One region of the Pseudomonas triticicola genome, then DNA from elsewhere that is predicted to be linked to it. Evidence: riboswitches for the same ligand, from Rfam matches in the RefSeq annotation. Region 1 holds a riboswitch; each other region holds the start of a gene.

Region 1 (10,312 bases):
CGCCAGGCTCGCCAGTTCTTCGCCGGCGGGCATCGCGGTCTTGTCGGCGTAACGGGTCAGGATCACGCTTTGCGAAATGTCCGGCAGGGTCAACTCGGCGCCCAGCAGCGCTGCGCATGCCGCCGTCGCGGTTACGCCCGGAATGATCTCGAAAGGAATGTTCAGCTCACGCAAGTAGCGGATCTGCTCACCGATCGCGCCGTACAGACTTGGGTCTCCGGAATGCACACGGGCCACATCCTGGCCTTGGGCATGGGCAGTCCTGATCAGATCGATGATCTGTTCCAGATGCAGTTCAGCGCTGTTGACCACGGTGTCGGCCTGATGACCTTCCAGCACCGCTGCGGGTACCAGCGAACCGGCATAAATGATCACCGGGCAGCTGCGAATCAGCCGTTGGCCTTTGACGGTGATGAGTTCCGGGTCGCCGGGGCCGGCGCCGATGAAGTAGACGGTCATCGTTGAATCCTTGTGAAGAGGCGCAGGCACACTGCAGATGAAGCGTGCTCATGATCGATGGCGGGGATTATCGGGATTTTATGCAGCGCCGGCCAATGCCAGCGTGGCCTGCGCATATTTCTGCCGGTGGATCAGCAGTTTCGCCGGCGCCTGAATCAGTTGCTCGGCGAGAGCCAGCGCGGCGCTTTCCGCCACGCCGTAGCAGCCGGTGCGCTCAAAGGCGATCTGCGATTGATGGCTGAGGCGCTGCTGATAGGGCGCCAGTTCGGCACTGTTGAAATACTGCAGCGGCAGGTTCAATTGTGTGGCCAGTTCCAGCAACCCCGGTTCGTCGCGCTTGAGGTCGATACTCGCCAAAGCCTTGACCGCTCGCAGCTCGATGCGGTGCGCCTGCAACGCTTGATCGAGTAACGCACGCAACGTACTGGCCGGGCAGCCCCGCTGGCAGCCGAGGCCGACCACCAGGGTCGGCGCTGCGCGGTCATCGGTCATGCCTGATATGGGCCTGCGCTTTTGCGGCGGAACAACCATGCACTGATCAGGCCCAAGGCCAGCCAGAACGCGACGTTGGTCAGCTGCGAAGCGATTTTGAACTGGGTTTCCAGTGCCTCTGGGGCAAGCATCGAATGCACCTGCGGTTGCGGCGCGCCGATCACATGCGGCACGGCGAGAATCGCCACACCGAGAAGCTTCATCAGCCAGTGGCGGCTGAAGGCGATCAGTGCCAGGCCGACGGCGGTCGAAGCGGCAGTGCCGATCCACCAGATCTGCCGCGAAGCCAGATCGGCAGCCGCAGTGCCCGGCAATTCAGGTGGCAGGCCCAAGGTCGGCGCGAGAACGAACGTCGCGTAACCGGCCAGACCCCAGAGCAGCCCTTGCGAGGTTTTGGTTGGCGCGCGCAAGGTGTACAGGCCGGCGAGCATGAGGGCGAAACCCACCGCCACCACCAGATTGCCGCCAGTAGTCGAGACCACGCGCTGCCAGCCGTCTTCCGGCTCCCAGGCTTCGCCATCATGGCTGTGGGCGGCGGTGCCGGCGGCGTGTTCGTGAACTTGCGCGACCGGTTCGGATTTCTCGAAGGTTTCGGCCTGCAGAATCAGTGGCGAAACCCAGAAACTCTGCAGCAGGGTCAGCAGCAGGGCGGCCAGCAAGCCGGTGAAGCCTGCGGTTTGCGCGATACGCTTGATCATCTCGGCAAGCCTCAGTGGCACGGGAACGCGGCGCTGTGGCGGGTATCGTGGGCGGCGTTGTGCACCGCCTCGATGTGCGAGAAACCGGCGAACCAGACCAGGCTGGCACCGAGGATCGAGGCGAAGAGGGCGGCGGCCACGCGTTGGCCGAGTGTGGTGCTGCTGGAGATGTGGTCAGTGTGGCTGACGGTATTGCTGATGATCGACATAGCGCTTCCCTCTGAAATGTCAGCGGGTAAACAGAGCGCACGAAAATCCCTGCGAGCCGGGCACGCAGGGATTTCGAACAGCGCCCGCCCACCGCGGGTTTGTTTGTGGTCAGCGACGCTTGCGCGCGCTGGGTGTTGCGGGCCGGTCTCCGGGCTTGCGAGGGGCTGGCTTGTCGCCGACCTGCAAGCGTCACCTTCCCATGCCGGGGCACAGTGGATCTGACGCTTCGCTCGCTTACCGTTGCGGGGGCAGCACCGGACTGACATGGCTTTGAGTAAAGCACATGATTCACCGGTTTCCCGTTTCACCCTGTGAAGGGCACCCGTAACAAGGTGGGCAGGAGAACATGGGTTTGGGTTTTTAGTCAATTTCCGGGGAGTTTTCGGTGCTGCGGTGGGGGATTTTTCTGATGTTTTTGTGTGTATATCCGTTGCTGCGGGTGTTGCTGATTACGGTTTCGCCCTTACGGCGAGGCACTTTTTCCAAACGCCGAAAAGTACCCAAAAAGGCTTGCTCCTACGTTCGGCCTTCGCAGGCTCGGGTTCCTTCGCTGCGGGACTGATCCGGGCGCAGCGGCTCCGGTTTGCTTCGCTGCACCTCCTTGCGCTGTGTCTGGCTGCGCCAGACGGTCGCTGCGCTCCCACGCCCGGATCAATCCCTCCACTCAGCCTTCCGACGTCGCCGGTGGATCAAGATCAAGAGCACTCGAGCTTGCGCTCATTGTTGAGTGGTGAAAAGCGTGTGGTCTGCTTTGGATCTGTGTTGGATTCGCCCCTCATCGGAACGCCGCCCGCCCAGCCCTCTCCCGAGGGAGAGGGAGCCGATTTGCGGGCTTTTCAGAATCTGCATTCGACTCGATATCGCAAGTCGGCGTATTTCGCCTGAACACCTCGGTCAGTCCCCTCTCCCTCCGGGAGAGGGCTAGGGTGAGGGGCTTTTGCTCTGGCTCTTGATCTTTTGCCCCTTCGGCAGGCTTCGTTACGGGATCGGTCCCGTAACGAAGGTACCCCGAGCCCCAGCGAGCGGGCCGTACGCCGGGGCAAAGCCTTTTGCTTACTTTTTGCTGGGCCGGCATTCCGGTGTTTGAAAAAGTGAGTCGCTGTAAGAGCGAAACCGCCAGCGGCAGCACCCGAAGCAACGGATATGCCCCCAACCGCAAGGCTCAACACCTGCGCCCATTGACCCATCCCCACACCATGCGTAGCCTTGCGCTTTCGAGGTTCTTCGGCACTCGCCGAAGCTAAGAAGGGAACGCGGTCAAAGCCGCGGCTGCCCCCGCAACTGTGAACGGTGATGTTCGTTGCCACGCCACTGCCAGCTCAACCGATGAGCCAGCGGGAAGGCGCAATGAACGCCAGGCCCAGCGCCTGAACGCCGTCAGCCAGGAGACCTGCCTCGTCACAGATTCTCACTACAACCGGGCGGGGTGATCCGGTGGCGAATGCTTCCGGCGTGCATGCGCGCTGCCGGTTCTCGTCCCGTATGCCCGCCGCTTGCCAAAGGGCATACCGATGAAAACACTGGCCAAACTCCCCGTCACCATCGTCACCGGTTTCCTCGGTTCAGGCAAAACCACGCTGCTGCGGCACATGCTCGATAACGCTCAGGGCCGGCGCATTGCGGTGATCGTCAATGAGTTTGGCGAGCTCGGCATCGACGGTGAAATCCTCAAGCAATGCACCATCGGCTGCACCGAAGAAGAGGCCAGCGGCCGCGTATATGAGCTGGCCAACGGCTGCCTGTGCTGCACGGTGCAGGAAGAGTTCTTTCCGGTGATGCGCGAACTGGTGGCCCGTCGCGGTGACCTTGATCACATCCTTATCGAAACCTCCGGCCTGGCCCTGCCAAAACCGCTGGTGCAAGCCTTCCAGTGGCCGGAAATCCGTAGCGCCTGTACCGTTGACGCGGTGATCACCGTGGTCGACAGCCCGGCCGTCGCTGCTGGCACCTTCGCAGCGTTCCCGGATCAGGTCGATGCCCAGCGCAAACTCGATCCGAACCTTGATCACGAGTCGCCGCTGCACGAGTTGTTCGCAGATCAACTGGCCAGTGCTGACCTGGTCATCCTCAACAAAGCCGACCAGACCAGCGCGGAAGATCTGGCTCGGGTGCGCGCAGAAGTCGCCGAAGAGCTGCCGCCAGCAGTCAAAATCATCGAAGCCAGCAACGGCCGCCTGCCGCTCGACGTGCTGATCGGTCTCGGTGCCGGCTCCGAGGAGCACATCGACAGCCGCCACAGTCACCACGATCACCATCACGACGGTGATGACGACGACCACGATCACGACGCCTTCGATTCGATCTCCATCGAACTGCCGCAAGCCGACGAAAGCCTGCTGCTCGACGCGCTGACGCAATTGGTGGTGCAGCACGGCATTCTGCGCGTGAAAGGCTTCGCGGCGATTCCGAACAAGCCGATGCGCCTGTTGATCCAGGGTGTGGGCACGCGTTTCGACAAGCATTTCGACCGTCAGTGGGGCGCCGAAGAAGCGCGCGTCACGCGTCTGGTGCTGATCGGTCAGGAACTCGATGCCGCACAACTCGAAGCGCAATTGCGCGCTGCGCTCAGCGTTTAAGCCATGCACCTGCTCAGGACCCAGCCCGGCGGTTTCGTCTCGGATGACAACATTGCCGACCTTGGCCAAACCCCCGCCGAGCTGGTGATCCTGTGCAGCGGCGATTCCAGCCTGGCGCTGCTTGCCGAGGCTGCGCAGCAATTGCCCGATGACTACCCGAGCCTGCGTCTGGCCAACCCGATGCAGGTGCAGAATCATGCCTCGGTCGATCTGTATGTCGACGAAGTGCTGCGCCACGCCAAGGTCATTCTGATCTCCCTGCATGGCGGCATTGCCTATTGGCGCTACGGCGTCGAGCGGCTGGTCGAGTTGTCCGAACGCGGCGTGCAACTGATTCTGGTGCCCGGCGATGACCGCCCGGACCCCGAGCTCAGTGACTTGAGCACGGTCAGCGCCGAAGTGCGCGATAGACTCTGGCAATTTCTGCGTCAGGGCGGCATGGGCAATGCACTGGCTTTCTTCCGTTGCCTGGCCCACCAATGGTTCGCCCGCGATTACCCGTGGAGCGAGCCGCAAACCCTGCCGCGCACGGCGATTTATCACCCACAGAAAAACAGCGCTGCCCTGAGCGACTGGCAAGCCGAATGGCTGCCCGGTCAACCGGTGGCGGCGCTGTTGTTTTATCGCTCGCATTTGCAGGCGGCGAACACGGCGTTCATCAATGTGTTCTGTCAGCGTTTGCAGGCAGCCGGACTCAATCCGCTGCCGATCGCGGTGGCCAGTCTGAAAGAACCCGGTTGCCTGTCTGTGGTCGAGGACTGGCTGGATGAAGTCGAGGCGGGGGTGATTCTCAACACCACCGGTTTTGCCCAATCGAGTCCCGAGGCGCCGCATCTGCGCCCGTTTCGCCGCAACATCCCGGTGATTCAAGCGATCTGCGCTCAGGACAATGAGCCCGGCTGGCGCGACAGCGAGCAGGGCCTCGGGCCGCGTGATCTGGCGATGCACATTGCTTTGCCGGAACTCGACGGGCGCATCATCAGCCGACCGATCAGCTTCAAGGATCTGGCCTGGCGCAGCGAGCGCAGTCAGTCCGATGTGGTCTGCTACCGTGCCCAGCCCGAGCGCATGGATTTCGTCGCCGAACTGGCGCGGCGCTGGGTTGATCTGGCGCGCGTGCCGAACGGCGAAAAACGCATCGCGTTGATCCTCGCCAACTACCCGACCCGCGACGGCCGCATCGGCAACGGCGTCGGCCTCGATACGCCGGCGGCGGCGCTGAACATTCTGCGGGCATTGCGCGAAGAGGGTTATCCGATCACGGCCGAGTTGCCCGACAGCGGCACCGAACTGATCCAGCAACTGCTCGGCGGTGTCAGCAACGACCTCGATAGTCTCGACCTGCGCCCGTGCCAGCAGAGCCTGGCGATGGACGATTACCTTTCAATGTTCAATGCGTTGCCGGAAGCGAATCGCGCGGCGGTAGTCGAGCGTTGGGGGGCGCCGCAAAACGATCCGATGTGCCGCGACGGTCGCCTGATGATCGCCGGTCTGCGTTTCGGTCTGACCTTTGTCGGCATCCAGCCAGCCCGGGGTTATCAGGTCGATCCGAGCGCGGTGTATCACGACCCGGATCTGGTTCCGCCGCACGGTTATCTGGCGTTCTATTTCTGGTTGCGCAACACCTACGGCGCTCACGGTGTCATCCACGTCGGCAAGCACGGCAACCTCGAATGGCTGCCGGGCAAAGGCGTTGGCCTTTCGGAAAACTGCTGGCCCGACGCGCTGCTCGGCCCGCTGCCAAATATCTATCCGTTTATCGTCAACGATCCGGGCGAGGGCGCCCAGGCCAAACGGCGCACGCAAGCGGTGATCATCGACCACCTGATGCCGCCGCTGACCCGCGCCGAAACCTATGGGCCGCTGCGCAATCTGGAGTTGCTGGCCGACGAATATTACGAGGCGCAACTGCTCGATCCGCGCCGTGCCCGCGAGTTGCAGCGCGACATTCTGCAATTGGTGCGTGACACGCAGATTGACCGTGAACTGCAACTGGATGCTGCGCTGGACAGCGACGCCGATGCGGCGATCTGGTTGCCGCGTTTGGACACTTATCTGTGCGACCTGAAGGAATCGCAGATTCGCGATGGTTTGCACATCTTTGGCGAATCGCCGAGCGGGCGCTTGCGCATTGACACGTTGCTGGCGTTGCTGCGCATCCCGCGCGGTGACGGCAAGGGCGCGCAGTCGAGTCTGCTGCGAGCACTCGCCAAAGCGTTTGATCTCGGTTTTGATCCGCTGGATTGCGTCTTGGCCGATCCTTGGAACGGTCCGCGTCCGACCGAGTTGCAGACCATCAGCGAAGAAGTCTGGCGCACCGCCGGCGACACCCGCGAACGCCTCGAATTGTTTGCCGCAGACCTGATCTCCCAAACACTGAATGTACCCTGTGCGAGCGAGCCTGCTCGCGAAAGCGGTGTGTCAGTAAAAGACCAGTTGTTTGACCCGACGCCTTCGCGAGCAGGCTCGCTCCCACAAGGGGCGGGTTGGGCTGAGGTTAATTCGATAATTGAGCATCTGCGCGAAGTCGTCGCCCCGCGCCTCGATGCTTGCGGCCCGGCCGAAATGCGCGGTCTGCTTGACGCCCTCAGCGGTCGTTTCGTCCCCGCCGGCCCCAGCGGTGCTCCGAGCCGTGGCCGCCTCGACGTGTTGCCCACCGGGCGCAACTTTTACTCGGTCGACGTGCGCAATCTGCCCACGACTACCGCGTGGCGCATCGGATTCCAGTCGGCAACGCTGATTCTCGAACGACACTTGCAGGATCACGGCGATCACTTGCGCCAGCTCGGCCTGTCCGTGTGGGGCACCGCAACCATGCGCACCGGCGGCGACGACATCGCTCAGGCCATGGCGTTGATGGGCGTGCGTCCGGTCTGGGCCACGGGCAGTCAGCGCGTGGATGATTTCGAGATTCTGCCGCTGAGTCTGCTTGATCGCCCCAGGGTCGACGTGACGCTGCGCGTCTCGGGCTTTTTCCGTGATGCATTTGCCAATCTCATCCGCCTGTTCGACGCCGCCGTGCAAGCGGTGGCGGCGCTGGATGAGCCGGATGACTTGAACCCATTGGCCGCCAAGGTGCGCGCCGAACGCCAGGCGCTGTTGCAATCAGGCCTCGACGAGGACACGGCGCGGCGTCAGGCCGGGTGGCGCATCTTCGGCGCGAAACCGGGGGCGTATGGCGCCGGGGTGCAAGGCGCGATCGATGGGCGTCTGTGGCAGAGCCGCGAAGACCTCTCCGAGGTCTACCTGAACTGGGGCGCCTACGCTTACGGCGGCGCCGACGAGGGCACGGCTGCCCGCGAGCAGTTCAGTCAGCGTCTGAGCCAGGTGCAGGCAGTTCTGCAAAACCAGGACAACCGCGAGCATGACTTGCTTGATTCCAACGACTACTACCAGTTTCAGGGCGGCATGCTCGCTGCGGTGGAGACGCTGCGTGGCGAAGCGGCGGCCAGTTATCACGGCGATCACAGCCAGCCGGATCTGCCGAAGATTCGTACCCTGAAGGAAGAGTTGAACCGTGTGGTGCGCTCGCGCGCGGCGAATCCGAAGTGGATCGACGGGGTCAAGCGTCACGGCTACAAAGGCGCGTTCGAACTGGCGGCGACGGTTGATAATCTGTTCGCCTTCGATGCAACGACGCAGTTGATCGATGACCATCAGTACGCGTTGCTGGCGGAGGCATATTTGCTCGATCCGGCGACCCGGGATTTTGTTCGTGAGCATAATCCCCACGCGTTGCGCGACATGACCGAACGCATGCTCGAAGCGCAGCAGCGCGGGATGTGGCTGGAGCCTGGGGCTTATAAAGAAGCGCTGGAGAATTTGCTGTTGGATATCGAGGAAGATATGTAGCCGCTAAAAAGCTACCCTCACCCCAGCCCTCTTCCGGAGGGAGAGGGGGCCGATTTGTGGTGGTTTTGAGGCCTGAGTTCAAATCGATAATTCAGGTCGGCGCAACTTTCAAGAACACCCGGATCAGTTCCCTCTCCCTCTGGGAGAGGGTTAGGGTGAGGGCCACCCAACTGACACCCCACTAAAACTCAAGCACACCAAAGACCACGAAAGGGAAAACCCAAATGACCGACACCCCGCATTTCCCACTCTCCGCCGTGGTCGGCGCCGATGACTTGAAGCTCGCCCTGTGCCTGACCGCCATCGACCCGAAAATCGGCGGCGTACTCATCGAAGGTCCGCGCGGCATGGCCAAGTCGACGCTGGCCCGGGGCCTGGCGGACCTGCTCGCCAGCGGCCAGTTTGTCACGTTGCCGTTGGGCGCTACCGAAGAGCGGCTGGTCGGCACCCTCGATCTCGACGCTGCCCTGAGCGACGGTCGCGCGCAGTTTTCGCCCGGTGTTCTGGCCAAGGCTGACGGTGGCGTGCTCTATGTCGATGAGGTCAATCTGCTGCCCGATCACTTGGTCGATCTGCTGCTCGATGTCGCCGCCAGCGGTATCAACCTGATCGAGCGCGACGGCATCTCCCATCGACATTCGGCCAAATTCGTCCTGATCGGCACCATGAACCCGGAAGAGGGCGAACTGCGGCCGCAACTGCTTGACCGTTTCGGCTTGAACGTTGCCCTCAGCGGCAAGACCGCGCCCGCCGAACGCGGGCAGATCATTCGCCGGCGGCTGGATTTCGACAGCGATCCACAAGGGTTTTGCGCGCAGTGGGCGAGCGAGCAACACATCCTGCGTTCGCGCTGTGAAAGCGCCCGCGAGCGCTTGGCAGCCATCCCACTGGATGACGCGGCATTGGCGTTGATTACCGAGCGTTGCTTCGCTGCTGGCGTCGATGGCTTGCGCGCCGATCTGGTCTGGTTGCGCGCGGCCCGCGCCCATGCCGCGTGGCGTGGGGCGGATGCGATTGCTGAAGAGGACATCGACGCGGTGGCCGAATTTGCCCTGCGCCATCGCCGTCGCGAGCAGCCCTTGGCCGGCGCGGAGCCACAAGCGCAATCTCCGTCAGGCGCAGACAGCAAATCCGGTGAAGGGCAGGGCCAGTGGGGCGAGATGCCGGCAACGGCGCAAGCCACCGGTGCCCGCCGCGAAGTTCCGAGCTGGCCGCCACTGGCAAAAAAGCCCTAGGCATTCGCCCCCGGTCTGACGCGGGGGCGAATGCCAGACCCCGTGCCGGCCAACTCGACAATGGCCGCCAGGGCCAGCGGCATGCGGCCGGTAGCGGATCGGTGAACTGGCCGGGCACGCTGCTCAATGGCCGGCCTCAGCGCCGCGCCGATCTGCTGTTTCAACAGCGCACCCGCTCGCCCCATGAAATCTGGCTGGTGATCGTCGACGCGTCGGCCTCGACCCGTCGCCATCAGGCCTTGAGCGATGCCAAGGGCCTGCTCGCGCAGCTGTTCGACGATGCTTACCACCAGCGGGCGCGGCTGGCGTTGCTGACCGCCAGTGGTTCTGCGCCGAAATGGCAGGTGCAAGGCTTGAAGGCCTCAAGCGGCCTGAGCGTCTGGCTCGACGGTCTGGGCGCCGGTGGCGGCACGCCGTTGCTCGCGGCACTGGAGCAGGCGCAGCAATGGCTGACGCTGCGGCGCAAGCGCTTTCCAGCCGAACAGCAGCGTTGCCTGATCGTGACCGATGGTCGCGTGAAAGAACTGTCGGCGTTGCCGGTGCTGGCGTGTCCGGGATTGCTGATCGACATCGAGCGCGGGCCGATTCGACTGGGCCGGGCGAAGGATCTGGCGACCGCGCTGCAAGCGCAGTATCAGCATATCGATGAGCTGGATTTGCGCTGAAATCCGCCGCGCCGCTCGCACCCTGTGGGAGCGAGCCTGCTCGCGAAGGCTTCTTCAGCAACGCTGAAAGTCTCCGATCAAGGTCATTCATACAGATTTTGAAATGATTTACCGCTGTGGAGCAG
Region 2 (10,312 bases), 720 kb from region 1:
GTGACCACCGGCATTTCTGCCGCCGACCGGGCCTGCACCGTTGCCGCCGCGGTCGCGCCGAATGCCCGCGCCGAAGACCTGGTGCAGCCCGGCCACATCTTCCCGTTGCGCGCCAAGGAAGGTGGCGTGCTGACCCGCGCCGGGCACACCGAGGCCGGTTGCGATCTGGCGCGTCTGGCCGGTTTCACCCCCGCCTCGGTGATCGTCGAAGTGATGAACGACGACGGCACCATGGCCCGCCGCCCGGATCTGGAGCAGTTCGCGCGCAAGCACGGGATCAAGATCGGCACCATCGCCGACCTCATCCACTATCGCCTGAGCACCGAGCACACCATCGAACGCATCGGCGAACGTGAGCTGCCGACGGTGCATGGCACCTTCCGTTTGATCACCTTCGAAGATCGCATCGAAGGCGGTGTGCACATGGCGATGGTCATGGGCGACCTGCGCCGTGAAGAGCCGACCCTGGTGCGCGTGCATGTGATCGATCCGCTGCGCGATCTGGTCGGCGCCGAGTACAGCGGGCCGACGAACTGGACGCTGTGGGCGGCGCTGCAACGGGTCGCGGCGGAAGGTCATGGGGTTGTGGTGGTGCTGGCCAATCATGAATCGTCGCAGGCGTTGCTCGAGCGCGTGCCGCAGCTGACACAGCCGCCACGGCAGTTCAGCCGTTCGCAGTCGCGGATTTATTCCGAGGTCGGGACTGGGGCGCAGATTCTGCAGAATCTGGGAGTGGGCAAGCTGCGCCACCTTGGCCCACCGCTGAAGTATGCGGGGCTGACCGGGTATGACCTTGAGGTGGTTGAGAGCATTCCGTTCACTGAATGACGCCGCCCTCACCCCAGCCCTCTCCCAGAGGGAGAGGGAGCCGACCGCGTTGACCGGTCGCTATACATCGACTGGGGATACCGAGTCGAACTCAGCTTTGAGCAGCACACGGATCCACTCCTTTCCCATTACCGAATCGGGCTCGGTTTTGAACAGCATGAAGATCGGCTCCCTTTCCCCCTCTCCCCTTGGGAGAGGGCTGGGGTGAGGGCTGGATCTAACATTCACAAATATCTCAGGCCGAACGGCTCAAAAAAACCAACCGGCCAGATAACCGGTAAGGCAAAGTGCTTGCACAAAGTTTGGAATACCATAATATGATATTCCATAGACCGGACGGACCAAAAAACCGTCCAGCTACTGCTCCCGACAGGCGGGCAACAACGCAAGGCCCGCTCAAAAACACAACAATGAGGGCGTGAACATGGTGTTGAACAAAGCTGCAACCGCGATCTTTTTCGCGGGACTGCTCAGCGTTACCGGCCAGGCTGCAATGGCTGCCGAAAGCGTGAATTTTGTCAGCTGGGGCGGTAGCACCCAGGATGCGCAGAAACAGGCCTGGGCCGATCCGTTCAGCAAGGCCAGCGGCATCACCGTCGTCCAGGACGGCCCCACCGACTACGGCAAACTCAAGGCCATGGTCGAAAGCGGCAACGTGCAGTGGGACGTGGTCGATGTCGAAGCTGATTTCGCCCTGCGCGCCGCCGCTGAAGGCCTGCTCGAACCCCTCGATTTCAAAGTCATTCAACGCGACAGGATCGACCCGCGTTTCGTCAGCGATCACGGCGTCGGCTCGTTCTTCTTCTCCTTCGTCCTCGGCTACAACGAGGGCAAGCTCGGCGCCAACAAGCCGCAGGACTGGAGCGCGCTGTTCGACACCAAGACCTGGCCCGGCAAACGCGCCCTGTACAAATGGCCAAGCCCCGGCGTGCTCGAACTGGCGCTGCTGGCCGACGGCGTTGCGGCTGACAAGCTCTACCCGCTGGATCTGGATCGCGCCTTCAAGAAACTCGACACCATCAAGAAAGACATCGTCTGGTGGGGCGGCGGCGCGCAGTCGCAGCAACTGCTGGCGTCCGGCGAAGCGAGCATGGGCCAGTTCTGGAATGGCCGTGTGCACGCCTTGCAGGAAGACGGCGCACCGGTCGGCGTGAGCTGGAAGCAGAATCTGGTCATGGCCGACATTCTGGTCATCCCCAAAGGCTCGAAAAACAAAGATGCGGCGATGAAGTTCCTCGCCAATGCCAGCAGCGCCAAAGGCCAGGCCGACTTCTCCAACCTGACTGCCTACGCGCCGGTCAACCTCGACAGTGTGGAGCGTCTGGATTCGACGCTGGCCCCCAACCTGCCGACGGCTTACGCCAAGGATCAGATCACCCTTGATTTCGCTTACTGGGCCAAGAACGGTCCGGCTATCGCGACACGGTGGAACGAATGGCTGGTCAAATGAAAATCGTGGCCACTGCGCCCCGTCCTTCCGCTGCCACCGGGAGCGCCGCCGGCGCTGCCGGTTCGGCTTTCAAGCAACGCTGGCGCGGCGCCGGCAACCTCGTCCCGGCGCTGCTGTTCCTCGGCCTGTTCTTTCTCGCGCCGTTGATTGGCCTGCTGCTGCGCGGTGTGCTGGAACCTGTGCCGGGTCTCGGCAACTACGAACAGTTGTTCGCCAACTCGGCCTATGCGCGGGTGCTGCTCAACACCTTTTCGGTGGCCGGGCTGGTGACGCTGTTCAGCCTGCTGCTGGGCTTTCCGCTGGCCTGGGCGATCACCCTGGTGCCGCGCGGCTGGGGGCGCTGGATCCTCAACATCGTGCTGCTGTCGATGTGGACCAGCCTGCTCGCCCGCACCTATTCGTGGCTGGTGTTGCTGCAAGCCTCGGGGGTGATCAACAAGGCGCTGATGGCGATGGGCATCGGCGATCAACCGCTGGAGATGGTGCACAACCTCACGGGCGTGGTGATCGGCATGAGCTACATCATGATTCCGTTCATCGTGCTGCCGTTGCAGGCAACCATGCAGGCCATCGACCCCATGATCCTGCAGGCCGGTTCGATCTGCGGCGCCAGTCCGTGGACCAACTTCTTCCGGGTGTTCCTGCCGCTGTGCCGGCCGGGTCTGTCGTCCGGCGGTTTGATGGTGTTCGTGATGTCGCTCGGTTATTACGTCACCCCGGCACTGCTCGGCGGGGCGCAGAACATGATGCTGCCGGAGTTCATCATTCAGCAGGTGCAATCGTTCCTCAACTGGGGTCTGGCCAGTGCCGGCGCCGCGTTGTTGATCGCAATCACCCTGGTGCTGTTCTACTTCTACCTGAAGCTTCAACCGGAATCCCCGGTTGGCGCCAGTAACGCGAGGTAAGCCGACATGCTCCTGACCCCCAATGCCATGAGCCGGCGCATGCGTTTCGGCCTCTACGCCACTACCGGGCTGATCGGTCTGTTCCTGCTGTTGCCGATCGTGTTCATCGTGCTGCTGTCGTTCGGCTCCTCGCAGTGGCTGGTGTTCCCGCCACCGGGCTGGACGCTGAAATGGTACGGCCAGTTTTTCTCCAACCCCGACTGGATGAACGCCGCTGCCGCCAGCCTCAAGGTTGCCGTGCTGACCACGATCTGCGCCGTGGCCCTCGGTTTACCGACCGCGTTTGCGCTGGTGCGCGGGCGCTTTCCCGGCCGCGAGATGCTCTACGGCCTGTTTACCCTGCCGATGATCGTGCCGCTGGTGATCATCGCCGTGGCGGTGTATGCGCTGTTTCTCAAGCTCGGCTACACCGGGACCATGTTCGCCTTCGTCGTCAGCCATGTGATCGTCGCGCTGCCGTTCACCATCATTTCGATCATCAACTCGCTGAAGCTGTTCGATCAGTCGATTGAAGACGCGGCGGTGATCTGCGGTGCCTCGCGCCTGCAAGCAGTGTTCAAGGTGACATTCCCGGCGATTCGTCCGGGCATGGTCGCCGGCGCCCTCTTCGCCTTCCTCGTTTCCTGGGACGAAGTGGTGCTCAGCGTGATGATGGCGAGCCCGACTCTGCAAACCCTTCCCGTGAAAATGTGGACCACCCTGCGCCAGGACCTGACCCCGGTGATCGCCGTCGCTTCGACGCTGCTGATCGGCCTGTCAGTGTTGGTCATGGTGATCGCCGCCGCCCTGCGCCGGCGCAACGAAATCAGCGCCTGAGCGCCCAGGAGTACGATATGAGTGCCGTGATCAAAGACGCATCCCAGCAGAGCGACAAACCCCTGGTCAGCCTGCGCAACCTGAACAAGCACTACGGCGATTTCGCTGCCGTCGACAATATCTCGCTGGACATCAAGGACGGCGAATTCCTCACCTTCCTCGGCTCCAGCGGCTCGGGCAAAAGCACCACGCTGTCGATGCTCGCCGGTTTTGAAACACCGAGCAGCGGCGAGATCCTCGTCAACGGCCAGTCGCTGGTCAACGTGCCGCCGCACAAGCGTGACATCGGCATGGTCTTCCAGCGCTACTCGCTGTTCCCGCACCTGTCGGTGCGCGACAACATCGCCTTTCCTCTGGCCATTCGCAAACTGGCGACGGCCGAGCGCGAAAAGCGCGTCGATGCGATGCTCAAACTGGTGCAGCTCGAACAGTTTGCCCATCGCCGCCCTTCGCAACTGTCTGGTGGTCAGCAACAACGTGTCGCCATCGCCCGGGCGCTGGTTTACGAGCCGCGCATTCTGCTGATGGATGAACCGCTGGGCGCGCTGGACAAGAAGCTGCGCGAGGATTTGCAGGATGAACTGCGCCAGCTGCACCGGCGCCTGGGCATCACCATCGTGTACGTGACCCACGACCAGGAAGAAGCCATGCGGCTGTCGCAACGCATCGCGATTTTCAGCCACGGCAAGATCGTTGGTCTGGGCAGTGGTTATGACCTTTACCAGAATCCGCCGAATGCCTTTGTCGCGTCGTTTCTGGGTAATTCGAACTTCCTCAAGCTCAAGGCGCAAGGCAATGCGGCAGCGAGTTTCGAGGGTCAGTCGTTGTCGATTCGGCTGACGTCCGGGTTGCACACTGATCAGGATGTGCTGCTGATGGTGCGGCCAGAAAAAGCCTTGGCGCTGAGTACGCAGCAGGCGCTGGATGAGCCGCTGGCGGCGGGTTGGAATGAAGTATCGGCGAATGTTGTGGAGGTGCTGTTTCTCGGTGAGAGCCAGACGTGCAGCGTGGTGACTGCGGGTGGGGCTTCGATGACGGTGAAAGCGCTGTCGGCAGCAGGCATGCCACTCAAGGCCGGCGATCCGGTCCGGGTGCGCTGGGCGACGGCGGATGCTTGCGTTTATACCGAATGGACCGAGAGCGACCTGAACAAGGCTGCCGGTGCTCACTGATTGCGCTGAGTCAGTTGGATCTACCCCCTCACCCCAGCCCTCTCCCCCACGGGGGGCGAGGGGGAAAGGGAGCCGATCTTCATGCTGTTCAAAATGTAAGTTCGACTCGGTATCGCACGTCGGCGTATCTCGCAACAACACCTCGGTCAGTCCCCTCTCCCATTGGGAGAGGGCTAGGGTGAGGGCAAGCAGGCGACACGGTATTAGCCAATGGCCCGGTACCCTTCAATCTCATCCGGCCAGGCGGTGAGAATTTCGAAGCCGGTCTCCGTCACCGCGACCATATGCTCCCACTGCGCCGACAAGGAGCCATCCTTGGTCAATACGGTCCAGCCATCCGGCATGTTCTTCACATGGCGTTTGCCGGCATTGAGCATGGGCTCCACGGTGAAAATCATCCCGGCCTTGAGTTTCAGGCCCTGATTGGGAAAGCCGTAATGCAGTATCTGCGGTTCATCGTGATAGACCTTGCCGATGCCATGGCCGCAATACTCGCGCACCACGCTGAAGCCCTCCGCCTCCGCCAGGCTCTGGATCGCATGACCGATATCGCCCAGCGTTGCGCCCGGCTTCACTGCACGGATGCCTGCGCACATGGCTTCGTAGGTGGTCTTGATCAGGTGCTGCGCTTCAGGAGTCGCCTCGCCCACCACATACATGCGGCTGGTATCACCGAACCAGCCGTCCTTGATCACCGCGATGTCGAGGTTGACGATGTCGCCGTCTTTCAATGGCGTACCCGATGGAATGCCGTGGCACACCACATCGTTGACCGACGCGCAGACGGTTTTCGGAAAGCCGTGATAACCGACGTTGGCCGGCACGGCTTTCTGCACATTGACGATGTAGTCGTTGCACAACCGGTCCAGCTCATCGGTGGTCACCCCGGCCTTCACATGCGGCACCAGCATCGCCAGCACTTCGGCGGCGAGTTTGCCGGCGGCGCGGGATTTTTCGATGTCGGCCGGCGTGTTGATCTTGATCTGGTTTCTCATGCGCTGACGGTTTCCTGAGTCAGTTGTTGCAGATCCAGTCCGCCGTTCTGTTCGGCGCGGATCAGCAGGCGGCAAATGGCGCTGTGGTCGAGGTTGGGATGCAGCTCGGCGAGCATGCCGATGCGCATCCAGTGCTCGGCCTGCGCGTTGATCGAGCGGCTGAGGGCGTTGCTGGAGATGCGCAGGTTCTCGTGCATGTCCTCTGAAATTTTTACGATGCCCATATTTGTATCCGATACGAAATGTATATGGATCGTATATTAATCAGTGCATACGGCCGATTGCAATGCCGACGGCAAAATCGACGCTGTGGCAGATTCGCCTCCCCCTCCACCGTGCAAATCGACTACCATGCCGCCGCCGGTTTCCACACGGAATTAATAGGGAATCCGAAATGCTTGCACAGCATCAATCGGAACTGCCCCCGCAACTGTAGGTGCCGAGCCTGCTCCTCGACTGCCACTGGGTGAATCCCGGGAAGGCCGGAGCGTGGCGATGACGCATCAGTCAGGAGACCTGCCGGCACAGTGACTGACTAACCGGCGGGGTGTCCGGGAAGGACATCGTGCCGCGCGTATTTTCCCCGTGCCGGCCTTGCGCAGTTTCCACGACCGCGCCCGAGGTGTGTTTCCAAACCGTACCCGCCCGCTCCCGTACGGTTCCCCTGGAGACTGCCCCATGCTGCTGCCCCGCGTTGCCACCCTGCTCACCGCTCTGAGCCTTTGCGCCCTGGCGCAAGCGTCGCCGACTGCGTATCCGCTGACCGTGGAGAACTGCGGCAGCAGCCTGACCTTTCAGCACGCGCCCGCGCGCACGGTGACCATCGGCCAGGCCGGTACGGAAATGCTTTATGCCTTGGGCCTGGGCGACAAAGTCGTCGGCACCTCACTGTGGTTCAACGACGTGCTGGGCACATACAAAGCGCAGAACGACAGGATCGAGCGCCTCGCCGACAACGAGCCGAGTTTCGAAGCGGTGATCGCCAAACGCCCGGAACTGGTAGCCGTCGAGCTGGAATGGATGGTCGGCCCGCAAGGCGCGGTCGGCACCCGCGAGCAGTTTCATGAACTGAAGATTCCTACCTATCTGCTGCCCTCCGACTGCGAAGCCAAGGACAACCTCGTCGGCTCGGACGGCACGCGGCTGGCGCCGTTTCGCATCGACAGCATCTACAAAGCCGTGAGCCAGCTCGCAGCGATTTTCGATGTGCAGGCGCGTGGCGAGCAGCTCAATGACCAGCTCAAAGCCAGCCTCGCGCAGTCGATCGCCACGGCGAAAAAGCAGCAGCGCAAAGACGTCAGCGCCCTGGTGTGGTTCTCCAGCGCCGAGATGGACATCGAGCCTTTCGTGGCCGGGCACAAAGGCGTTCCCGATTTCATGCTCAGCACCCTCGGCGTGCGCAACGTGGTCGAGTCGGATGAAGAATGGCCGACCGTCGGCTGGGAAACCATCGCCAAGGCCAACCCGACATTTCTGGTGATCGCGCGCATGGATCGTCGACGTTTCCCGGCGGACGACTATCAGAAAAAACTCGCCTTCCTGCGCAGTGATCCGGTGACGCGCAACATGGACGCGGTCAAGCACAACCGCATCATCATCCTTGACGCCATGGCCATGCAGGCCAGCCTGCGCACCTTCGACGGCCTCGCACAACTGGCCAGCGCCATCAACGGCTACGACCTGTCGCCATGAGCAGACGCCTGATCCGTTTGCTGCTGGTGCTGTTGACGCTGTCGGTCGCACTGATTGGCGGCGTGGCCATTGGCGAGACTTCGATCGAGCCGAGCGTAGTGTTGCAGGTGCTGGCCAACAAGCTGTGGGGCGCCGGTTATGTGCTCGACCCGATCGACGAAGGCATCGTCTGGAACTATCGCCTGACCCGCGCGCTGGTCGCGGCGGCCTGCGGCGCCGGCCTGGCGACGTGCGGGGTGATCCTGCAATCGCTGCTGCGCAATCCGTTGGCCGATCCGTATCTGCTGGGAATTTCTGCTGGCGCCTCGACTGGCGCGGTGATGGTCGCCCTGCTTGGCGTCGGCGCCGGGGCGATTTCATTGTCGGTCGGTGCCTTTGCCGGCGCGGTGACCGCGTTCGTACTGGTGATTTTGTTGGCACGGGTCAGCGGCTCGGCCAGTGGCACCGGGCAGATCATTCTGGCCGGGATTGCCGGCTCGCAACTGTTCAACGCCCTCACCGCTTTTCTGATCACCCGCTCGGCCAGCTCCGAACAAGCGCGCGGCATCATGTTCTGGCTGCTGGGCAATCTCGGCGGCGTACGCTGGCCGTCGGTGTGGCTGGCGGTGCCGGTGGCGGTGTTGGGCTTGGTTGTTTGTCTGTGGCATCGCCGAGCCTTGGATGCGTTCACCTTTGGCGCGGACTCGGCAGCCTCCCTCGGCATTGCCGTGCGCCGCGTGCAGATTCTGTTGATCGGCTGCGCCGCGCTGGTGACGGCGGTGATGGTGTCGATTGTCGGCTCGATCGGTTTTGTCGGCCTGGTGATTCCCCATGCCGCGCGGTTGTTGCTCGGCACGGGGCATGCGCGTCTGTTGCCCGCCAGTGCGCTGGGCGGCGCGGTGTTTCTGATCGCCGCCGATGTGCTGTCGCGCACCCTGATCAAGGGTCAGGTGATCCCGGTCGGCGTGATCACTGCGTTGGTCGGCGCGCCGGTGTTCGCGCTGATTCTGGTGGGCCGGAGATCGGCGCGATGAACACGGTTCTGAGTTGCGCGGGTGTGGGCTTCAAAGTGCGCGGTGCCGAGTTGCTCAACGGTGTCAGCCTCGACGTTCAGCGCGGCGAGACCCTGGGCATTGTCGGGCCGAACGGTTCGGGGAAATCCACGTTGCTCAAATTGCTGGCCGGGTTGCGTGAACCGAGCGTGGGCCATGTGCAGCTCGACGGTCAGGCGCTGGGCAAGATGTCACGGCGCAGCATCGCGCAGACACTCGCAGTGGTTGAGCAACAGGCCGATACCGACGATGGCATTCGCGTGTTCGACGCCGTGGCGCTGGGGCGCACACCATGGTTGTCGGCGCTGCAACCGTGGTCGCCGGAAGATGACGCAATCGTCGAGCAAGCGCTGGTCGACGTCGACGCCGTGCACCTGCGCAACCGCCTCTGGCGCAGCCTCTCCGGCGGTGAACGCCAACGCGTGCACATCGCCCGCGCACTGGCGCAGCGCCCGCAGATCCTGCTGCTCGACGAGCCGGCCAACCACCTCGATATCCAGCATCAGTTGAGCATTCTGCAAGTGGTGCGCGCACTGCCGGTGACCACGTTGATCGCCTTGCACGATCTCAATCAGGCGCTCAAGTGCGATCGCCTGGCGGTGCTGGAGCGCGGGCGTCTGGTCGCGCTTGGCGAACCGCTGCACGTGCTGACGCCGGAGCGTTTACAGACGACTTTCGGGGTCAGGGCGCACTATTTGACGGACCCGTTCGATGGTGCACCGATATTGCGCTTCCTTGCTTGATGCATGTGTAGCTGACAGACCGCTTTCGCGAGCAGGCTCGCTCCCACAAGGGGATTGTGTGTTGCCGCAAATGACGGGGGAATGTGATTTCTGTGGGAGCGAGCCTGCTCGCGAAGGCGTCAAGTCATCCAACATGGTGTCGACTGACACACCGCTTTCGCGAGCAGGCTCGCTCCCACAAAGGATTTGTGTGTTGCCGTGAATGACGGGGAGAACGCGAGTTCTGTGGGAGCGAGCCTGCTCGCTAAGGGGTCAGGTCATCCAACATTGATGTCGATTGACACACCGCTTTCGCGAGCAGGCTCGCTCCCACAAGGGGATTGTGTGTTGCCGTGAATGTCGGGGGAATGTGAATGCTGTGGGAGCGAGCCTGCTCGCGAAGGCGTCAGGTCATCCAACATTAATGTCGACTGACACACCGCTTTCGCGAGCAGGCTCGCTCCCACAGGGTTATGTATTCCAGGGCGGTAAAGGGTCAGGCCCACTCTTTGCGCAGTTGCCGTGCGGCGCTGACCATGTGCACCAACGCCGCTTCGGTCTCTGGCCAGCCTCGGGTCTTCAACCCGCAATCCGGATTGACCCACAGCCGCTCAACCGGAATACGCTCCGCCGCCTTGCGCAGCAAGCCAACCATTTCCGTCACATCGGGAATCCGTGGCGAGTGAATATCGTACACGCCG
Region 3 (10,312 bases), 840 kb from region 1:
GGACTGTGCAAAAACTTACCGCCACCGTGTGAATGTTTTGCCAGGGGTGGGGGTCACAGCCTTGCTCAAACGGTTCACGCGGCGTGTTCCAGCCGCTCCTGTCGACGGGAATTTTCCATGCGTTTTTGTAAATTGTTATTTGTAGGCTGCCTGACGCTGGTCAGCCTGGCGAGCCATGCCGAAAACCTCAAAGGCCTGTATCAGGTGCGTCAGCCAGTCAACGGCCAGGCGCCGCAAGAGCGCGATCGCGCCACGCAGGCGGCGCTCGATACCCTGGTGCTGCGCCTGACCGGCGACCCGAAAGCCGTGCAGAGCCCGGGGCTGGCGCCGATTCGCAAGGATCCGCAGCAGATCATCAGCCAGTTCGGCTTCGACGCCGGGCCACCGGAAGTGCTGAAAGTCGACTTCGATCCGGCAACCACCGAGCAGGCCTTGCGCCGGGCCGGGTTGCCGGTGTGGGGCGCCAGTCGACCGTCGATCCTCGGCTGGTGGCTGAACGATTCAACTGAAGGTGCGAGCCTGGTCGGTGATGGTCAGGCCGCAGCCTCAGCATTACGCACGGCCGCACAACATCGTGGTTTGCCACTGCGCTTGCCGCTGGCTGATCTCAGCGAGCAATTGGTTGCCACCGCACCCGCGCTGGAAAGCGCTGATCCCGCGCCCCTGCGCAGTGCTTCGGAGCGCTACAACGCCGACGCCTTGCTGGCGGTGCATGCCCGCGAAGAGGGCGGGCAGTGGCAGGCAAAATGGCGCTTGTGGCTCGGTGATCAGAAAGAGGCCGGCAGCGTACAGGGCGCCGATCAGGCTGCGGTTGCCGATGCGGTGATGCTGGCGGTGGCCGAGCGTCTGGCGCCGCGATTTGTCGCCAAGCCCGGCGCATCCGGTCAGCAGACCCTGGAAGTGCAGGGCATGAATCTGGAGCACTATTCGGCGCTGCTGCGGTTACTCGAACCGTTCGGCGTGCGTCTGCAAAGCGTGCAGGGTGATCGCATCGTCTACCGGGTCAATGGCAGCGTCGATCAATTGCGCGCGCAATTGTCGCTGGCGAAGTTGCAGGAACTGCCGGCCGAAGCGCCGGCCCCGGTGGCGCCTGCCCAGCCAGCGGCGGATGGTGCGCCTGCGGTCGCAGCGCCAACCCCGGCAGCGGCGGCACCGTCGTTGCGGTTTCGCTGGTAAGTCTTTCCTTATATAGAAGCATCAGGAGTGGTAAATGGCCGATACGCGGCGTTGGTTCTGGCTCGGTGGGGTAGTCCTGCTTTGCGCGTTTGTATGGTTGCTGCACCCGATCCTCACGCCGTTTCTGGTCGCGTTGTTGCTGGCTTATCTGTTCGACCCGTTGGTGGATCGTCTGGAACGGCTCGGGCTGTCGCGAACCTGGGGCGTGATTGCCGTGTTTGCCTTGTTCACCTTGATCGTCACGGCGTTGCTGCTGGTGCTGGTACCGATGCTCGCCAAGCAGTTGCTGCGTCTGTACGAGCTGGCGCCGCAGATGCTCGACTGGTTGCAGCACACCGCTGTGCCGTGGGCGCAAGCGAAACTGGGGCTGTCGGACGGCTTCTGGAAGTTCGATAAAGTCAAAGCTGCGATCAGCGAGCACATGGGCCAGACCACCGACATCGTCGGCGTGGTGCTGAGTCAGGCGACGGCGTCGAGCCTGGCGCTGATCGGCTGGTTGGCGAATCTGGTGCTGATTCCGGTGGTGAGCTTCTATCTGTTGCGCGACTGGGACGTGATGATGGGCAAGATCCGCAGCCTGCTCCCACGTGATCGCGAAGAGCGCGTGGTTGCGCTGGCGGGCGAGTGCCACGAAGTGCTCGGCGCGTTCGTGCGCGGGCAGTTGCTGGTGATGGTTGCGTTGGGGGTGATCTACGCGGCAGGCCTGATGATCGTCGGTCTGGAACTGGGGCTGTTGATCGGCCTGATTGCCGGGCTCGCGGCGATCGTGCCGTACATGGGTTTTGTCATCGGCATCGGCGCGGCATTGATCGCCGGGTTGTTCCAGTTCGGTGGCGATCTGTACCCGATGGTCGGGATCGTCGCAGTGTTCATGGTCGGTCAGGCACTGGAAGGCATGGTGTTGACGCCGCTCCTGGTCGGGGATCGCATTGGTCTGCACCCGGTGGCGGTGATCTTCGCGATCCTTGCTGGCGGCGAGCTGTTCGGTTTCACCGGCGTTCTGCTGGCGTTGCCGGTGGCGGCGGTGATCATGGTGCTGGTGCGTCATGTCCACGACTTGTATAAGGATTCCGGGATCTACAGCGGCGTTGACGAACCTGAGCTGTGATGGCGCGGGCCGCCCGGCGCTTGGCCGGGCTGCCCCGTTGCGTTCGAGCGAGGGCAACAGAGAATCTGTCGTCAAACCGCTGCGTCAACGCAAACCTTTGATTTTGCTTGGGGTCTGTCGCATTGTGCGCTCAGCCTCACGGGTATAAACTTCGCCAACTTTACACAGAGGCCACTAACGGTTCCTTTGAGAACTGTTCAGTCAGCATGAAACCGATTCAGCTGCCCCTAGGTGTGCGTCTGCGTGACGACGCCACCTTCATCAACTACTACCCAGGCGCCAATGCCGCTGCACTCGGCTATGTCGAGCGTCTCTGCGAAGCCGACGCCGGGTGGACGGAGAGCCTGATCTACCTGTGGGGCAAGCACGGCGTCGGGCGCACGCATCTGTTGCAGGCCGCGTGCCTGCGCTTCGAGCAGATGGGCGAACCGGCGGTGTATCTGCCGCTGGCCGAGTTGATGGATCGCGGCGTGGAAATCCTCGACAACCTTGAGCAGTACGAACTGGTCTGCCTGGATGACTTGCAGGTGATTGCCGGCAAGGCCGACTGGGAAGAGGCTATGTTTCATCTGTTCAACCGTCTGCGTGACAGCGGCCGGCGCCTGCTGATCGCCGCGTCCACTTCACCGCGCGAACTGCCTGTGAAGCTGGCTGACCTGAAATCCCGTCTGACCCTGGCGCTGATCTTCCAGATGCGCCCACTCTCCGATGAAGACAAATTGCGTGCGCTGCAATTGCGCGCCTCGCGTCGCGGCCTGCACCTGACCGATGAAGTCGGGCACTTCATTCTCACTCGCGGCACGCGCAGCATGAGCGCGCTATTCGATCTGCTCGAGCAGCTCGATCAGGCTTCTTTGCAGGCGCAACGCAAGCTGACTATCCCCTTTCTCAAGGAAACCCTGGGCTGGTAGTAGTGGGCCTTTGCCAGCTTTCAGGCGCCAGAAAACCCGCGTATCTGCGGCGATCCACCGGCCAGACGAGTTACGCGCTTAGATGTAAACGCGAAACCGGGAAGTCACATAAAGTTCGATTGAATTTGCAAATGAGGACGATAGCGGGCATAGTCTCGGCTTCTTTACAACTATCAGCCACGGTCGTGCCCATGCTAAAGCGCTTCGCACCCCTCGTGCCTCTCGCACTCGTTACCCTGTTATTCGGTTGTGCTGCTCATTCTCCGGTTCAAGAGCCGCCGCAACAGGTCAAGAATTCTGCTACCGCCCAGTCTTCCGTTATTTATCAGGAAGAGCTGGACACCGAAAAAGAACTCAACCAGTTCAACGGCAGCAAGCCATATCAGCTTCCTGTACTGGCTGACAGCATCCTCGAACGCGGCATGTCCCTGATCGGTACCCGTTACCGTTTCGGCGGTACCTCTGAAGCCGGCTTCGATTGCAGCGGTTTCATCGGTTACCTGTTCCGCGAAGAGGCGGGCATGAACCTGCCGCGCTCCACTCGCGAAATGATCAACGTTGATGCGCCGCTGGTTTCGCGCAGCAACCTTGAGCCGGGTGATCTGCTGTTCTTCGCCACCAATGGTCGTCGCGGTCGTGTCAGTCACGCCGGTATCTACCTGGGTGACAACCAGTTCATTCACTCCAGCAGTCGTCGCAGCGGCGGTGTTCGCATCGACAGCCTGGGTGACAGCTACTGGAGCAAGACTTTCATCGAAGCCAAGCGTGCACTCGCCATGGCGCCGACCGTGGTCACCGCTCGCAAGTAAGCCCGATGTCGCTGCGTTCGCGGCGACACAACGGCACGGCAATGGAGTAGACGTAAACTTTACAAGGTGAAGTTAAAGTCTTACTTGAAGTTTGCCGCGTAGCCGCTAGAATCCTGAATCTATATTGATGGCAAACCGCCTGCGTGATGACGCAGGCGGTTTTGTTTCTGTCCATTCGGCAGAGAAAGCCGCAGCCAGATCAGGATGTTCTGCTTATGACGATGTCGGCCCGCCTCACCTTGATCCTTTGCGCCGCGCTGCTCAGCGCCTGCGCCAGCCGTACACCGCCGCCAGCCCCCGTGGTTCGCGCGCCGATCGTGTTCGCTCCCTCCCAGGCTTTTTCCCCCGTTGCTGAAGACGTGCTGTTCCGTGCCCTCGGCCTGGTCGGTACGCCGTATCGCTGGGGCGGCAACACGCCAGATTCCGGTTTCGATTGCAGTGGTCTGATCGGTTTCGTCTACCGCGACGCGGCGGGAATTTCGCTGCCACGCTCGACCCGCGAAATGATCGTCATGCAGGCGCCGAATGTCGGCAAGGAAGGCTTGCAGACCGGCGACCTGATTTTCTTCGCCACCAATGGCGGCTCGCAGGTCAGTCATGCGGGGATTTACGTCGGTGAGGGGCGCTTCGTGCACGCGCCGGCCACAGGCGGCACAGTCAAGCTCGATAGCCTGTCGAAGGCCTATTGGCAGAAGGCGTATCTGAGCGCCAAGCGAGTGTTGCAGCCGGGGCAGTTGGCGCATAACCCGTAGTAAAAATCGCATACATTCTAATGTGGGAGCGAGCCTGCTCGCGAAAGCGGTGTATCAGCCAATTCAATGGAGGCTGACACTACGCATTCGCGAGCAGGCTCGCTCCCACAGTTGTTTCAAGTCACATTCAACATCACTTCGTGGCCGACACACGCCACACCTTGTTCCCGACATCATCCGCCACCAGCAAGCCACCTTGCTGATCGATCACTACGCCCACCGGGCGGCCCAGCGCATTCTCGTCCTTGTCGAGGAAACCGGTCAGCACATCCACCGGCTGCCCGGTCGGCTTGCCACCAGTGAACGGCACGAAAATCACCTTGTAGCCGCTGTGCGGTTTGCGGTTCCACGAGCCGTGTTGGCCAATGAATGCGCCTTCCTTGAATTGCGCCGGCAGGCTGTTGCCCTCGGCGAAGGTCAGGCCCAGCGAAGCGGTGTGCGGACCGACCGCGTAATCCGGAGCGATGGCCTTGGCCACCAGATCTGGATTCTGCGGTTTGACCCGCACATCGACGTGCTGGCCGTAGTAGCTGAACGGCCAGCCATAGAAGCCGCCGTCCTTGACCGAGGTGATGTAGTCCGGCACCAGATCGCTGCCGATTTCGTCACGCTCGTTGACCGCTGTCCACAATGCGCCGCTGGTAGGTTCCCAGGCGAGGCCGTTGGGGTTGCGGATGCCCGAGGCGAAGATCCGGTGATTGCCGGTCGCACGATCCACTTCCCAGATCGCCGCGCGGCCTTCTTCCTGATCCAGACCGTTTTCGCCAACGTTACTGTTCGAGCCGACGGTGACGTAGAGCTTGTTGCCGTCCTTGCTGGCGATGACGTTCTTGGTCCAGTGGTGATTCAGCGTGCCGCCAGGCAAGTCTACGACTTTGATCGGTTGGGTCTTGATCTCGGTGGCGCCCGGCTCGTAGTTGAAGCGCAGCAGGCGGTCGGTGTCGGCCACATACAAATCATTGCCGACGAGCGTCATGCCAAACGGCGAATTGAGGTTCTGCAGAAACACCGTGCGGGTTTCCGCGACGCCATCGTGGTCGGCATCACGCAGCAGGGTGATGCGGTTCGGGCTGGGTACGCCGGCACCGGCCTTGCCCATGACTTTCTTCATCACCCAGCCACGAATGCCTTTGCTGTCATCGGGCTTGGGCGGCGCATTGGTTTCCGCCACCAGCACATCGCCGTTGGGCAGCACGTAGAGCCAGCGCGGGTGATCAAGGCCTTCGGCAAACGCGGCGACCTGGGTGCCGGCCGCTGCGGTCGGTTTCGCGCCGTCCGGCCAGCCCACCGCCGGGGCGATGTTGACTGTCGGGATCAGCGTCTTGTTCGGTTCGGGCAGTTTCGGCGATGGGCCGGTGCCGTCGGAGACTTGCAGGCTGGAGGTTTCACCGCAGGCAGCGAGCCCGCCAGCGACGGCGATGATGAGAGCGAGTTGGGCCTTGCGCATTGCTGATCTTCCCTATGAATGCATTCCTAAACATAGAGGAGGGCGCAGGCCCGATGGTTCAACTGCTCAACCGCGGGCTTCCTTGAACAGCACGGCGATGCCCGGATGATAGTTGCCAGCGTCGCTGTGCAATTTGCGATAGGCGTAGGGGAAATACCAGGCGACTGCGCAGGTGTGTTCCTTTTGCAGGTCGTCGACCATGTCCTGCAGTTCTTCGGGGCTGGCGCTGTGCTGGGCTTTTTGCGGAGCAACGAACAGGCACCCGAGCTTGAGATCGCTGGTGTAGCTGATGCGCTTGGCATCAATGGTGATGTCGAGCAGGGCTTGGGTCAGGTTGAGGTTGTTGACCCGTGGCCAGCGTTGCGTGGCCTGAATGAACGCGCGGTCGTCGCTGCCGGCGATCAGCAGATCGGCACGGGCATTGCGCTCGCCTTCTTCGTTCTGTTTGCGCGTGGCCGTGTCATTCAGCGTGACCATTTCAGCCATCCACGCCGCTGCCGCGAGCAGACCGAGATTGGCTTTCTCGTCGTGCCAATATGGCGTGTCGTTGTCGCCGCGTACGGTGTTGTAGCGATCGATACAGTCAAACCAGCGTTCCAGCACCGGGCGCAGGAATTCCAGGCGCGGGTTGCTGATGATCATGCCTTGCATCGTCGTCATCCTTATTGTTGTAGTGGGCTTTTTGGAAAAAAGCATGGCCCTTTGATATCACTTGTCACAGTCTGGCACAAGATTGCCGCTGCACAATTGATCAGCGGCAGTTATTCGCGCGCAAAGCGCCTCTTCAATTGACGCTCCACCCCCAACCCTCTAACCTTCGCCGCTTGTTTCAGGTGCTCTGTGGCCCCGCGTCGACAGAGTGAAACAGGGAAGCCGGTGAGGGTGGTCTTCAAGCGAAGCCACGATGATCCCGGCGCTGCCCCCGCAACGGTAAATGAGTGAAAACTGCGCCTTGAGCCACTGCCTCGAAAGAAGCGGGAAGGCGCGCAGTCCGGCGAAACGCCGCTCATGAGCCCGGAGACCGGCCTGATCCATCTCAGCGGCATCACGGTGGGCGATGCCAGGCTTTTTGCCGTCTATTCTTGTGCCTGCCCGCCGTTATCCAGCCTCAACGGAGAGCTCCCCCATGATTGATTCCCCCGAGCGTGACGAACGCCATCTGGCGCGCATGCAGCGCAAGAAAGCCGTGATCGACGAACGCATCGCCAACTCGCCCGACGAATGTGGCCTGGTGCTGGTGCTGACCGGCAACGGCAAAGGCAAGAGCAGCTCGGCATTCGGCATGCTCGCCCGCGCAATGGGCCACGGCATGCAGTGCGGCGTGGTGCAGTTCATCAAGGGCCGCAACAGCACTGGCGAAGAATTGTTTTTCCGCCGCTTTCCCGAGCAGGTGCGTTTCCACGTCATGGGCGAAGGCTTCACTTGGGAAACCCAGGATCGCCAGCGTGACATCGCCGCTGCCACCGCCGCTTGGGAAGTCTCGCGCGAATTGTTGCGCGACCCTTCGATCGGTCTGGTGGTGTTCGACGAATTGAACATCGCCCTCAAGCACGGCTACCTCGATCTCGATCAGGTGCTCAGTGATTTGCAGGCGCGCCCGCCGATGCAGCATGTGGTCGTCACCGGTCGCGGCGCCAAGCCGGAAATGATCGAAATGGGCGACACGGTCACCGAAATGGGCATGCTCAAGCACGCCTTTCAAGCCGGGATCAAAGCGCAGAAAGGCGTCGAACTTTGAAGCAACCACGTCACTGCCCGGCGGTGCTGATCGCCGCTCCGGCCTCCGGTCAGGGCAAGACCACCGTCACCGCCGCACTCGCCCGTTTGCATCGCAACCAAGGGCGCAAGGTGCGCGTGTTCAAATGCGGGCCGGACTTTCTCGACCCGATGATCCTCGAGCGCGCCAGCGGTGCGCCGGTGTATCAATTGGACATGTGGATGGTCGGCGAGCAGGAAAGTCGCCGGCTGTTGTGGGAAGCCGCCGCCGAAGCCGACCTGATTCTGATCGAGGGCGTGATGGGCCTGTTCGACGGCACGCCATCCAGCGCTGATCTGGCGCGCCACTTCGGTGTGCCGGTGCTCGGCGTGATCGACGGCACCGCCATGGCGCAGACCTTTGGCGCCTTGGCGCTGGGCCTGGCGAAGTATCAGCCGGACTTGCCGTTCGCTGGCGTGCTGGCCAACCGCGTCGGCACCTTGCGCCATGCGCAATTGCTCGAAGGCAGCCTCACCGAAGGTTTGCGCTGGTACGGTGCGCTGTCCCGCGAGACCGGCATCGAATTGCCGAGCCGCCACCTCGGCCTGGTCCAGGCCAGCGAATTGAATGATCTGGATCTGCGCCTCGACGCGGCCGCCGATGCGCTGGCCAGCAGTTGCCAGGTTGCGCTGCCCCCCGCCGTTGAATTCGCCGCGCCTGACCTCATCGCCGCCGAGCCTCTATTAAAAGGTGTGCGCATCGCCGTTGCCCGCGATGAAGCCTTTGCCTTCACCTATGGCGCCAGTCTCGATCTGCTGCGGGCGATGGGCGCCGAACTGCAGTTTTTCTCGCCGATCCGCGACACGCAATTGCCCGAGGCGGACAGCCTGTATTTGCCGGGCGGTTATCCGGAACTGCACCACGTCGCGCTGGCGCAAAACACCACGATGCTTGCAGCAATCCGCGCGCACCACGCGGCGGGCAAGCCGTTGCTCGCCGAATGTGGCGGCATGCTTTATCTGCTGGATTCGCTGACTGATGTCGAAGGTAATCGTGCTGAGCTGGTCGGTTTGCTCAAGGGCGATGCGGTGATGCAGAAGCGTCTGGCGGCGCTGGCGTTGCAGGCGGTTGAGCTGCCGGAAGGGGAGTTGCGTGGGCATACCTATCATCATTCCCTGACCACCACCGAGCTGACGCCGATTGCCCGTGGGCTGAGTCCCAATGGCGGGCGTGGGGCCGAGGCGGTTTATCGCGAGGGACGGATGACGGCGTCGTACGTGCACTTTTATTTCCCATCGAATCCGACTGCGATTGCGGCATTGTTTGCGCCAGATCGTGAGGCCGCGTTCGCGAGCGGGCTCGCTCCCACAATGGATGACCTGAACCCTGTGGGAGCGAGCCTGCTCGCGAAAGGGCCATGACCGACAACACATTCTCCGAAGCCGAACGCGCAGCGGTCTACAAGGCCATCGCCGAACGCCGCGACATGCGCCACTTCACCGGTGGCAGCGTCGAGCCGCAGCTGCTGCGCCGTCTGCTCGAAGCCGCTCATCAAGCGCCGAGCGTCGGCCTGATGCAGCCCTGGCGCTTCATTCGTATCAGCGATCGTGCTCTGCGCGGGCAGATCCGCGATCTGGTGGAAGAAGAACGCATCCGCACCGCCGAGGCCCTCGGCGAGCGCAGCGATGAGTTCATGCAGCTCAAGGTCGAAGGCATCAACGACTGCGCCGAAGTGCTGGTCGCAGCGCTGATGGACGATCGCGAAAGACACATTTTCGGTCGGCGCACGTTGCCGGAAATGGATATGGCCTCGTTGTCTTGCGCGATCCAGAATTTGTGGCTGGCTTCCCGCGCCGAAGGCCTCGGCATGGGTTGGGTCTCGCTGTTCGAGCCGCAGGCCTTGGCGGATTTGCTCAAATTGCCGGCCGGTGCGAAACCGCTGGCGGTGTTGTGTCTGGGCCCGGTCAAGGAGTTCTATCCGGCGCCGATGCTGGTGCTTGAAGGCTGGGCGCAGGCGCGACCGCTGAACGAGTTGCTGTACGAAAATTATTGGGGAGTGAGTCAATGAGTGTGGCGTTGCTGAGTGTCGCCGCGGTAGCGCTGGATGCGCTGCTCGGTGAACCGAAACGCTGGCATCCGCTGGTGGCGTTCGGCAATTTTGCCGGGCGCATCGAGCAACGCTTCAACGCCGGCGGTCGTGGCTGGCGCAGTCATGGCGTCACCGCGTGGGTTATCGCGGTACTGCCGCTGACCTTGCTCGCCACAGCATTTTCCTGGGCGCCCTATGTCGGCTGGATCGTCGAGATTCTCGCGTTGTATTGTGCACTCGGCATGCGCAGCCTCGGCGAACATGTCGCGCCTGTCGCGGCGGCGTTGCGCGCCGATGATCTGGACGAGGCACGCAAGCGCGTCG

What was found. A riboswitch is a leader RNA that binds a small molecule or an ion and turns the genes downstream of it on or off. The one in region 1 is predicted to bind cobalamin.
Region 2: it holds a riboswitch for cobalamin, as region 1 does, so the genes downstream of both, KVG85_RS05360 (ABC transporter substrate-binding protein) here and cobW (cobalamin biosynthesis protein CobW) in region 1, are expected to answer to the same signal.
Region 3: it holds a riboswitch for cobalamin, as region 1 does, so the genes downstream of both, cobO (cob(I)yrinic acid a,c-diamide adenosyltransferase) here and cobW (cobalamin biosynthesis protein CobW) in region 1, are expected to answer to the same signal.

The regions. Positions count from the first base shown of each region.
Region 1 is NZ_JAHSTX010000001.1:1,880,269-1,890,580, reverse strand. Features, by position in the region: gene cobM (precorrin-4 C(11)-methyltransferase) at 1-459, opposite strand, end outside; gene KVG85_RS08465 (cobalamin biosynthesis protein) at 538-951, opposite strand; gene KVG85_RS08460 (CbtA family protein) at 948-1,649, opposite strand; gene KVG85_RS08455 (CbtB domain-containing protein) at 1,661-1,858, opposite strand; cobalamin riboswitch at 1,982-2,200, opposite strand; cobalamin riboswitch at 3,060-3,271, shown strand; gene cobW (cobalamin biosynthesis protein CobW) at 3,371-4,435, shown strand; gene cobN (cobaltochelatase subunit CobN) at 4,439-8,287, shown strand; gene KVG85_RS08440 (magnesium chelatase ATPase subunit I) at 8,512-9,522, shown strand; gene KVG85_RS08435 (vWA domain-containing protein) at 9,495-10,187, shown strand.
Region 2 is NZ_JAHSTX010000001.1:1,159,528-1,169,839, reverse strand. Features, by position in the region: gene ribBA (bifunctional 3,4-dihydroxy-2-butanone-4-phosphate synthase/GTP cyclohydrolase II) at 1-828, shown strand, start outside; gene KVG85_RS05390 (ABC transporter substrate-binding protein) at 1,253-2,278, shown strand; gene KVG85_RS05385 (ABC transporter permease) at 2,275-3,183, shown strand; gene KVG85_RS05380 (ABC transporter permease) at 3,190-3,999, shown strand; gene KVG85_RS05375 (ABC transporter ATP-binding protein) at 4,017-5,171, shown strand; gene map (type I methionyl aminopeptidase) at 5,375-6,166, opposite strand; gene KVG85_RS05365 (ParD-like family protein) at 6,163-6,390, opposite strand; cobalamin riboswitch at 6,511-6,704, shown strand; gene KVG85_RS05360 (ABC transporter substrate-binding protein) at 6,845-7,858, shown strand; gene KVG85_RS05355 (FecCD family ABC transporter permease) at 7,855-8,871, shown strand; gene KVG85_RS05350 (ABC transporter ATP-binding protein) at 8,868-9,632, shown strand; gene metE (5-methyltetrahydropteroyltriglutamate--homocysteine S-methyltransferase) at 10,108-10,312, opposite strand, start outside.
Region 3 is NZ_JAHSTX010000001.1:2,720,510-2,730,821, reverse strand. Features, by position in the region: gene KVG85_RS12100 (DUF2066 domain-containing protein) at 118-1,176, shown strand; gene KVG85_RS12095 (AI-2E family transporter) at 1,211-2,284, shown strand; gene hda (DnaA regulatory inactivator Hda) at 2,491-3,195, shown strand; gene KVG85_RS12085 (C40 family peptidase) at 3,387-4,004, shown strand; gene KVG85_RS12080 (C40 family peptidase) at 4,220-4,756, shown strand; gene KVG85_RS12075 (PQQ-dependent sugar dehydrogenase) at 4,890-6,203, opposite strand; gene KVG85_RS12070 (hypothetical protein) at 6,270-6,854, opposite strand; cobalamin riboswitch at 7,018-7,247, shown strand; gene cobO (cob(I)yrinic acid a,c-diamide adenosyltransferase) at 7,330-7,941, shown strand; gene KVG85_RS12060 (cobyrinic acid a,c-diamide synthase CobB) at 7,938-9,320, shown strand; gene bluB (5,6-dimethylbenzimidazole synthase) at 9,317-9,967, shown strand; gene cbiB (adenosylcobinamide-phosphate synthase CbiB) at 9,964-10,312, shown strand, end outside.